DNA from 4 places in the Kocuria sp. HSID17590 genome. Region 4 is predicted to be linked to each of the others. Evidence: riboswitches for the same ligand, from Rfam matches in the RefSeq annotation. Region 4 holds a riboswitch; each other region holds the start of a gene.
The links. A riboswitch is a leader RNA that binds a small molecule or an ion and turns the genes downstream of it on or off. The one in region 4 is predicted to bind S-adenosylmethionine.
Positions count from the first base shown of each region.

Region 1: linked by a shared signal. The riboswitch ahead of D8M39_RS11465 (MetQ/NlpA family ABC transporter substrate-binding protein) and the one ahead of D8M39_RS01380 (AMP-binding protein) in region 4 are both predicted to bind S-adenosylmethionine.
Region 2: linked by a shared signal. The riboswitch ahead of D8M39_RS13170 (hypothetical protein) and the one ahead of D8M39_RS01380 (AMP-binding protein) in region 4 are both predicted to bind S-adenosylmethionine.
Region 3: linked by a shared signal. The riboswitch ahead of D8M39_RS11405 (bifunctional o-acetylhomoserine/o-acetylserine sulfhydrylase) and the one ahead of D8M39_RS01380 (AMP-binding protein) in region 4 are both predicted to bind S-adenosylmethionine.

Region 1 covers NZ_RBMB01000042.1:5,438-7,631, forward strand. The annotation lists gene dxr (1-deoxy-D-xylulose-5-phosphate reductoisomerase) at 1-1,045, shown strand, start outside; SAM riboswitch class IV at 1,097-1,211, shown strand; gene D8M39_RS11465 (MetQ/NlpA family ABC transporter substrate-binding protein) at 1,306-2,190, shown strand; gene D8M39_RS11470 (methionine ABC transporter ATP-binding protein) at 2,187-2,194, shown strand, end outside.
Region 2 covers NZ_RBMB01000004.1:130,424-132,617, forward strand. The annotation lists gene D8M39_RS02285 (NAD(P)-dependent oxidoreductase) at 1-251, shown strand, start outside; SAM riboswitch class IV at 566-684, shown strand; partial or broken gene D8M39_RS13170 (hypothetical protein) at 730-1,146, shown strand; gene D8M39_RS02290 (MFS transporter) at 1,214-2,194, shown strand, end outside.
Region 3 covers NZ_RBMB01000041.1:14,378-16,571, forward strand. The annotation lists gene D8M39_RS11405 (bifunctional o-acetylhomoserine/o-acetylserine sulfhydrylase) at 1-1,118, opposite strand, end outside; SAM riboswitch class IV at 1,193-1,311, opposite strand; gene D8M39_RS11410 (VOC family protein) at 1,417-2,055, shown strand; gene D8M39_RS11415 (CPBP family intramembrane glutamic endopeptidase) at 2,185-2,194, opposite strand, start outside.
Region 4 covers NZ_RBMB01000003.1:100,755-102,948, forward strand. The annotation lists gene D8M39_RS01380 (AMP-binding protein) at 1-1,067, opposite strand, end outside; SAM riboswitch class I at 1,061-1,152, opposite strand; SAM riboswitch class IV at 1,292-1,406, shown strand; gene D8M39_RS01385 (LLM class flavin-dependent oxidoreductase) at 1,490-2,194, shown strand, end outside.

The sequences.
Region 1 (2,194 bases), on a different contig from region 4:
CTTCCGGGTGCGGGCCGTGGGTACGAGCGGTTCCGCGGACGACGCCGCCCGCCTGCGCGAGGCGCTCACGGCCGCCGCCCGCGCGTCGTCGTCGCCCGTGCCCGAGATCCTGCACGGCTCGGACGCCGCGGAGCGGATCGCGGCGTGGGAGGGCGCGGACCTGGTGCTCAACGGGATCACCGGCAGCATCGGACTCGCTCCCACGCTGGCCGCGCTCGGGGCGGGTCGGCGGGTGGCGCTGGCCAACAAGGAGTCGCTGATCGCCGGCGGCCCGCTCGTCAAGCGCGCGGCGGCGGCCACTGGACTCACGGACGCCCTGATCCCGGTGGACTCGGAGCACTCCGCAATTGCCCAGGCGCTGCGCTCCGGCACGGCCGCGGAGGTGGACCGCCTGGTGCTGACGGCCTCCGGCGGTCCGTTCCGCGGGATGACGCGCGCGCAGCTGGCGGAGGTGACCCCCGAGCAGGCGCTGCGCCACCCCACGTGGGACATGGGCGTGATGGTGACCACCAACTCCGCGACCATGGTGAACAAGGCCCTGGAGGTGCTGGAGGCGAGCCTGCTCTTTGACGTGCCGCTGGAGCGGATCGACGTCACCGTCCACCCGCAGTCCGTGGTGCACTCCATGGTCCAGTTCGTGGACGGCTCCACCCTCGCGCAGGTCTCGCCGCCGGACATGCGCCTTCCCATCGCGCTCGGCCTCGGCTGGCCCCACCGTGTGCCGGGCGCGGCCGCCGCGTGCGACTGGACGCGGGCGGCCGAGTGGACCTTCGAGCCGCTGGACCCGGTGGCGTTCCCCGCCGTGGAGCTCATGAAGAGCGCGGGAACCACCGGCGGCACGGCACCGGCGGTGTTCAACGCGGCCAACGAGCAGGCCGTCCACGCCTTCCACCGCTCGCAGCTGGGTTTCACGGAGATCGTGGACGTGGTCGAGCGGGTGCTGGGGGAGCACGACGTCGTCGCGCAGCCGGGTCTCGAGGACGTCCTGGCCGCCGAGCAGTGGGCCCGCCGTGTCGCGGACGAGCGCATTGCGGGGCGCCGTTGAGGTCCCGGGGCGTCACGGTTCGTCACACGTCGCGTGCTACGATTCTGCGCGGATGACGAGATCCGGCGCGTAGCTCTGGCTGGCCGGACGGCAACCCTCTCCCGTAGCGGGGTGCCCCAGATGACCATCCGGCCGCGATTCGATGCGATCACGGCAAGTGCGGTTTTTCTCTGAAATGGCACATGCCTGATCTGCACCCTCCGTCCAGTGCGGGACCGTTTGCGCGGCGCAACCACTCCCGACCCTGGAAAGGCACGATCATGCGAACCAAGCGTCTGATTCCCCTCGTTCTGGCCACCACCCTGGGCCTCACCCTGACCGCGTGCGGCGGCGGATCCGAGAGCTCGGACCCGGCAGCGGACGGCAAGATCACCATCGGCATCGTGGGAGCCACGCCGGTCCAGGACGCCTTCAAGGAAGTGGCCGCGCAGAACGACGTCACCGTGGAGTTCGTGGACTTCAGCGACTACAGCCAGCCGAACCCCGCCCTGAAGAGCGGGGACATCGACATGAACTGGTTCCAGCACATCGCCTACCTCGCGGACTACAACAACAACTCCGGGGACACCATCACACCGGTGGGCTCCACCTCCATCTTCCCGCTGGGGCTGTACTCCAAGACCCTGAAGTCCGTGGACGACTTCAAGCAGGGGGACGAGATCGCGGTTCCCAACGACTCGATCAACCTGTCCCGCTCGCTGAACCTGCTCGAGCAGCAGGGCCTGGTGAGCTTCACCAAGGACACGATCGCCCCCACCGAGCAGGACGTCGACAAGGACAAGTCCAAGGTCACGGTGCGCCCGGTCTCCGCGGAGCAGACCGTCCTGTCCATGGACTCCGTGGCCGCGTCCGTGGTGAACAACGACTTCCTCGACCGTGCCAATCTCGAGCCCGAGTCCGCACTGGCTCAGGACGACCCCACGGCGGACAGCGCCAAGGTGTACGACAACATCTTCGCGTCCACCGAGGCCAACGCGGACGACGAGACCCTGAAGAAGGTCGCCGGGTTCTACTACGACGACAAGGTCCAGGAGGCCGAGAAGAAGGAGACCAAGGGCACCGCGGTCCCCACCAAGGTGGACCAGCAGGAGCTCAAGGACCTCCTCACGCGCTACTCCCAGGACCTGAAGGACCAGACCAAGTGAGTGC
Region 2 (2,194 bases), on a different contig from region 4:
AGATCGAGGCCGTGATGGCCGATCTGGCAGCGACCCCCGAGTCCTTCGACTGGTTCGTGATCTCCCCCGCAGGCGAGTTCGGCGCGTGGAACCCCGGCGAGCGCACCGGTTCCTACCGCACGAGCAGCGAGGTGCTGCTCACCGACGAGTCGGGGCGTTCGGTGATCTCCGGGGCGGACTTCGGGGAGGCGTTCCTCGACGAGGTGGAGCGCCCCGCCCACCACCGCGAGCGCTTCGGGGTGGCCTACTGAGCGGTCGACGACGGCGCGCGGCCCGCAGCCGGCGCGGGCGGCGGGGTGGGGCGTGGGTGGCGGGTGGCGCGCTGCTGGGCCGCGTGGCAAGGCGCCCCAGCTTCTTCAGCACCCGCGCGCACACCGTTCCCGCCTCCCCTGCGTCCTCGGCTCCCCCGGACCCCAGCAGTGCCTCAGTACCCCAGACCCCACTGCCCCAGACCCACGCACCCTTGCTGCGCCCACGGTGCCCCCAATCCGTGTCGCGCGGCGTCATGCGCGGCGGGCCCCGGGTTGTCCTCCCCGCGGCGTGTGTGGTTGTGTGACCGAACAGGAATCACGAGTTCCGGCCCAACAGCCCTGGCTGGCCGGACGGCAACCCTCTGACGCTGTCGTGGGGTGCCCCAGGTGATGATTCGGCCCGTGACCACACCGGTGCGGGCAAGGACGGCGTCCGGTTCCCCTGCGCTTCGTGACGCCTCGGTCTGAAGGACTGTTCATGGGCAACGCCGCACCCGGCCGCACCGACGAGACTCTTCTCTCCCGCCCCGCGGGCCCCGTTCCATCGAGTGGCGGGCACGACGACGCCGCACGCACCGCCGCTGCCGGGGCGCAGCTCCCTGGCACACCTCTCTCCTCTAACCCCAGCGCCCCTCCCGGCACCACCCCCGGCGTGTCTCCCGCTGCTGCTCCCGCCACCCTGCGGGCCGCGGGTGCGGCGGTGCGCTCGAAGAAGCGGGTGCTGGCGGCGTCGTTCGTGGGCACGACCATCGAGTGGTACGACTTCTACCTCTACGGGGCGGCGGCCGCCCTGGTGTTCAACCACTACTTCTTCCCGCAGGGTTCGGGCGTGGGGACGGTGATCGCCTCGTTCGCGACCTTCGCGATCGCGTTCTTCTTCCGTCCGCTGGGCGGGATCGTCGCGGGCCACCTGGGGGACCGGATCGGACGCAAGGCGCTGCTCGTGGCCTCCCTGCTGGCGGATGGGGCTGGCGACCACGGCGATCGGCCTGCTGCCCGGTTTCGATCGGATCGGCTGGGCCGCGGTGGTGCTGCTGGTGGCCTGCCGCATCCTGCAGGGGCTCTCCGCGGGGATGGAGTGGGGTGGTTCGGCCGTGCTGTCGGTGGAGCACGCCCCCTCCGGGCTGCGGGGGCTGTTCGGCTCGTTCACGCAGGTCGGCTCGGCGGCGGGGATGCTGCTGTCCACCGCGTTCTTCGCCGTGGTGCAGGCCGCGACCACCCCGGAGCAGTTCCAGGCGTGGGGCTGGCGGGTGCCGTTCCTGTTCTCGGCGGTGCTCGTGGTGATCGGGCTGGTCATCCGCGCCGGTGTCACGGACGCCGAGGAGTTCCGCGAGGTCAGGGCGGAGGAGAAGCGCGCCGTCTCCCCCGTGCGCGAGGTGCTGCGCGAGTACCCCCGCGGGGTGATCGTGTGCATCGGCCAGCGCATGGTCCAGCCGGCGATCTTCTCGATCCTCACGGTCTACACCCTCACCTACGTGACCCAGCACCGCGGTCAGAGCCAGTGGGTCATGGTCTCCATCCTGATCGCGGCGGCGGTGGGCATCGTGGGCGGACCCCTGTGGGGGTGGCTCTCGGACCGTGTGGGCCGCCGCCGGATCTCCGGGATCGCGGCCGCGCTGGTCGGCGTGTTCGTGTGGCCCTACTTCCTCTTCCTCGACCACGGCCCGCTGGCCCTGCTGCCGTTCATGTACCTCGTGGGCCTGGCCGTGCTGCACGACAGCATCTACGGCCCCCAGGCCGCGCTGTTCGCCGAGCAGTTCCCCGTGCACCTGCGCTACTCGGGAGTCTCCCTGGGCTACCAGGTGGGCACGATCCTCTCGGGCGGACTGACCCCCATGATCGCCGCGTGGCTCGTGGCCCGCGGCGGCGGCACCCCGTGGCTGCTGTGCGGCTACCTCAGCGTCCTCGCCGTGGTCTCCGTGGTCACCGCCCGCATGGCGCGG
Region 3 (2,194 bases), on a different contig from region 4:
GAGATTCCCGCCTCCTTGCCGCCCTCCAGCACGAAACCGAGGACGGAACCGGCTCCTCGGGGGGCGTACTTGCGAGCCCGCCCGTGCCACGGCGAGGACGACAGCCCCGCGTAGGACACCGAGCGCACTTCGGGGCGGGCCTCGAGCCACTCCGCCACCCGCTGGGCGTTGTCAACGTGGCGTTCCACGCGCAGTGACAGCGTCTCGATCCCCTGCTCGATGAGGAAGGCGTTGAACGGGGAGATGGATGCGCCCAGGTCACGCAGCAGCTGCACACGGGCCTTGAGCACGTAGGACAGGTTGACGCCGAAGGCTCCGCCCTCCCCCAGATCCCGCGCGTACACCAGGCCGTTGTACGTAGGGTCCGGTTGACTGAAGCCCGGGAACCGCTCCGGGTCCGCGCCGTAGTCGAAGCGCCCCGCGTCCACGATGAATCCGCCGATCGCCGTGCCATGACCGCCCAGGAACTTGGTGCCCGAGTGCAGCACGATGTCCGCGCCCCACTCGATGGGCCGCACCAGGTACGGGGTGGCCACGGTATTGTCCACGATCAGCGGCACCCCGGCCTCGTGGGCGATCCCGGCAACGGTCTCCACGTCCAGGACGTCGTTGCGGGGATTGGGGATCATCTCTCCGAAGAACGCCACGGTGGAGGGCCGCACGGCATCCCGCCACTGCTGCGGATCGTCCGGGTCCGCCACGAACGTGGTCTCCACTCCCAACCGCGGCAGCGTGTGGCGCAGCAGGTTGTACGAGCCGCCGTAGAGGGACGGGCTGGCCACCACGTGCGTGCCCGCCCCGCCCAGGTTGAGCACGGCCAGGGTTGCGGCGGCCTGCCCGGAGGAGACCATCAGCGCCCCCACTCCCCCTTCCAGGGAGGCGAGGCGGTTCTCCACCACCTCGGTGGTGGGGTTGGTCAGGCGGGAGTAGATGGGGCCCATGTCCTGCAGCGCGAACCGGGCCGCGGCGGTGTGCGCGTCAGGGAACACGAAGGACGAGGTCTGGTGGATGGGCAGGGCCCGTGAACCCGTCACGGGGTCCGGGTTCTGCCCCGCGTGGATCTGCCGTGTCTCGAACGCCCAGTCCTGGGGGTTGTCGGGGGTGGGTGCTGTGCTCATGGCCATTCGCCTTCTCGGAAGGATTAGGGGCCAGGCGACTGTCCGCACGGTGCCCGCACGAACGGGCGACCGGTGGCCCGCGCTTGCCGTGGGCGTCGGAGGACGTCCCGGCCAGGTCTTCACCCAGGGCACCCCGCCGCGGTGGGAGGGTTGCCGGTCAGCAAGCTGGGGCTTGACGCTGACTCTCGTGACCTAGACCTCCAGTTTGGGAACCCGGCCGCTGCCACGTCAAGTCCGGTGTCCGCAGTGTTGCACCCGAGGATTTGGAGGCCCGTGTGACGGGTGCCACGATGACTGCATGAAGCTGGACCACGTTTCCTTCGCAGCACAGCCGGACGGCCTGGAGGCCACCACCGAACGCATCGCGGACCGGTTGGGGATCGAGCCGGTGAAGGGCGGGGTCCATCCCCGCTTCGGCACCCGGAACATGATCCTGCCGCTGACAGACCACCAGTACGTGGAGGTCGTGACCGTGCTGGAGCACCCCGCCGCGGACAAGGCGCCGTTCGGGCAGGCCGTGCGTGCACGTTCGGAGGCCGGCGGCGGCTGGCTCGGGTGGGTCGTGGAGGTCCCGGACCTTGCCCCGTTCGAGCAGAAGCTGGGCCGACCCTCCGCGCCGGGCGGCCGGATCTTCCCGGACGGCCGCCGCCTGGACTGGCACCAGATCGGCGTCAAGGGCCTGATCGCGGATCCGCAGCTGCCGTTCATGATCCACTTCGACTCCGCGGACGAGATGCACCCCTCGCAGGCGCGCCTCACGGACGTCAGCCTGACCGGCATGGAGATCGCTGGTTCCCCCGAGCGGGTGACGGACTGGCTCGGCGGCCCCGTGGAGGACGTCCTGCGCTCGGTGGACGTCACGTGGTCCGCTCCCCACGGCACGCCCGGTCTTCTGGCGGTCACCTTCGGCACGCCGGACGGGCCCGTCACCATCTGATCCGGGGCACCGAGCCCTCCGGGTTCGACGACGCCGCTCGCACGGCCCCGCGACTCGGTCCGTCGTCGGGGCGAGCCATGGGGGGCACCATGATTGCGGACCCCATCAGCCTCGCCCCCGGGCTGGCGCTTAACCGTCC
Region 4 (2,194 bases):
CACGCGAGGTCCGCGGTGCACCAGTGGACGGTCGAGTCCACCTTGGCGGGGTCGTTCACGGCGGACAGCTCGTCCGGGCGCAGGATGCCGCTCGCCTCCGGGACGTCCGGCAGGAGGTCGAACATGAGCGCGTGGGTATATGCCGTCTGCACCAGGTATCCGCCCATCGTGTGGACCAGGCCCTTGGGCTTCCCCGTGGTCCCGGACGTGTAGATGATGAACAGCGGGGTCTCCGCGTCGAACGCCTCGGGCTCGTGGACCTCGGAGGCGCGCGCGGTGAGCTCGTCCCACCACACGTCCCGCCCGGGCGTCCACGGCACCAGTTCCTGGTCCTTGGAGCGCAGCCCGCGCGTGCCCCGCGGCAGGTCGGTGCGGCCTGGGCGGGAGGTGCGGCGCACCACCACCACGTGCTCGATCGAGTTCTCGCCGCTGCACGCCTCGTCCGCGGCCTCCTTGACGGGGACGACGACGCCGCGCCGGTTCTGCCCGTCCGTGGTCACCAGCACCTTGGCTCCGGTGTCCTCCACGCGGAACTTCAGCGCCTCCGCCGAGAACCCGCCGAAGACCAGCGAGTGCACCGCTCCGATCCGCGCGCACGCCAGCGTGATGACGACCGTCTCGGGGATCACGGGCAGGTAGACCACCACGCGGTCGCCCTTCTCCACGCCGAGGTCCAGCAGGGCGTTGGCGGCTTTGCAGACCTCCCGCTGCAGGTCCGCGTAGGTGTAGACCGCACGGTCCCCGGGCTCGCCCTCGAAGTACAGGGCCACGTGGTTGCCCCGCCCGGCCGCCACGTGACGGTCCACGCAGTTGTAGGACACGTTGAGTTTCCCGCCCTCGAACCACGCGATCTCCGGGACCGTGTAGGTGGGGTTGCCGTCCTCGTCCGCCCCGGTGCGCCGGGGCTTCTCGAAGCGGTGGGTGGTGTGCCACGGCTCGGCCCAGTCCAGCCTGCCGGCCTGCTCCGCCCAGAACGCGACGCGCGCCTCGTCCGAGACGAGCGCGGGATTCGAGGTGGGGGCGTGGGGGTCCGAGTATGCGAACGCAGAAATGTCGATCAACTCCATCGTTCCTGGCATTAGCACCTCGCCCGCGTGGGGCCGGTTGCTGCGACGTCGACGAGCCAGGTCTCTCAGCCGCTCCGGATGGGAACGCCCTCATTCAACGGGCACCCGGAGCGGGGATGCAAGTTGGTGTGAGACAGCCCACGGGGATCGGTGGCGTGCGGGGTCATGCGGCGTCACGTGGGGCTTCGCCCGGCGAGGGGCGTGGTTAGACTCTGGACCGAGACGATCACGAGTTCCGACGTTCAGCCCTGGCTTGTCGGACGGCAACCCTCTCCCGTAGCGGGGTGCCCCAGGTGAGGATCGGGCCGCATGGCACACCGCATGCGGCAAGTACGGCGCCGCACACACGCGCGCTGGACCCGCTGATGGCCGCCGCGGGCGGTGCACGGGCGCGGGTCGCGTCATCTTCGAGGAACCGGCACATGAGCAAGCGGATCTCCGTCAACGCGTTCGACATGACCTGTGTGGACCACCAGAGCTTCGGGCTGTGGCGGCACCCGCGGTCCCGGGCCACCGAGTACAACACCCTGGAGTACTGGACGAACCTGGCCCGGCTGCTGGAGAAGGGCAAGTTCGACGCGCTCTTCCTCGCGGACGTCGTCGGGATCTACGACATCTACCGCAACTCCGCGGCCCCGGCCGTGCGGGACGGCGCGCAGGTCCCGGTCAACGACCCGTTCATGCAGGTCTCGGCCATGGCGGCCGTGACCGAGCACCTGGGCTTCGGCGTCACGAGCGCGGTCACCTACGAGCAGCCGTACACGCTCGCCCGGAAGTTCGCCACGCTGGACCACCTCACACGTGGCCGCGTGGGTTTCAACGTGGTCACCTCCTACCTGCCCTCGGCCGCCGAGAACCAGGGGCTGCCGCGCCAGATCGAGCACGATCAGCGCTACGAGATCGCGGAGGAGTTCCTGGACGTCTGCTACAAGCTCTGGGAGGGCTCCTGGGAGGACGACGCCGTGGTGAAGGACCGCGAGTCCGGCGTCTACGCGGACCCCACCAAGGTGCACCCCATCCGCCACACCGGCGAGCACTTCACGGTTCCCGGGGCGGGGCTGACCGAGCCGTCCCCGCAGCGCACGCCCCTGATCTTCCAGGCGGGTGCGTCTTCGCGCGGGCAGGCG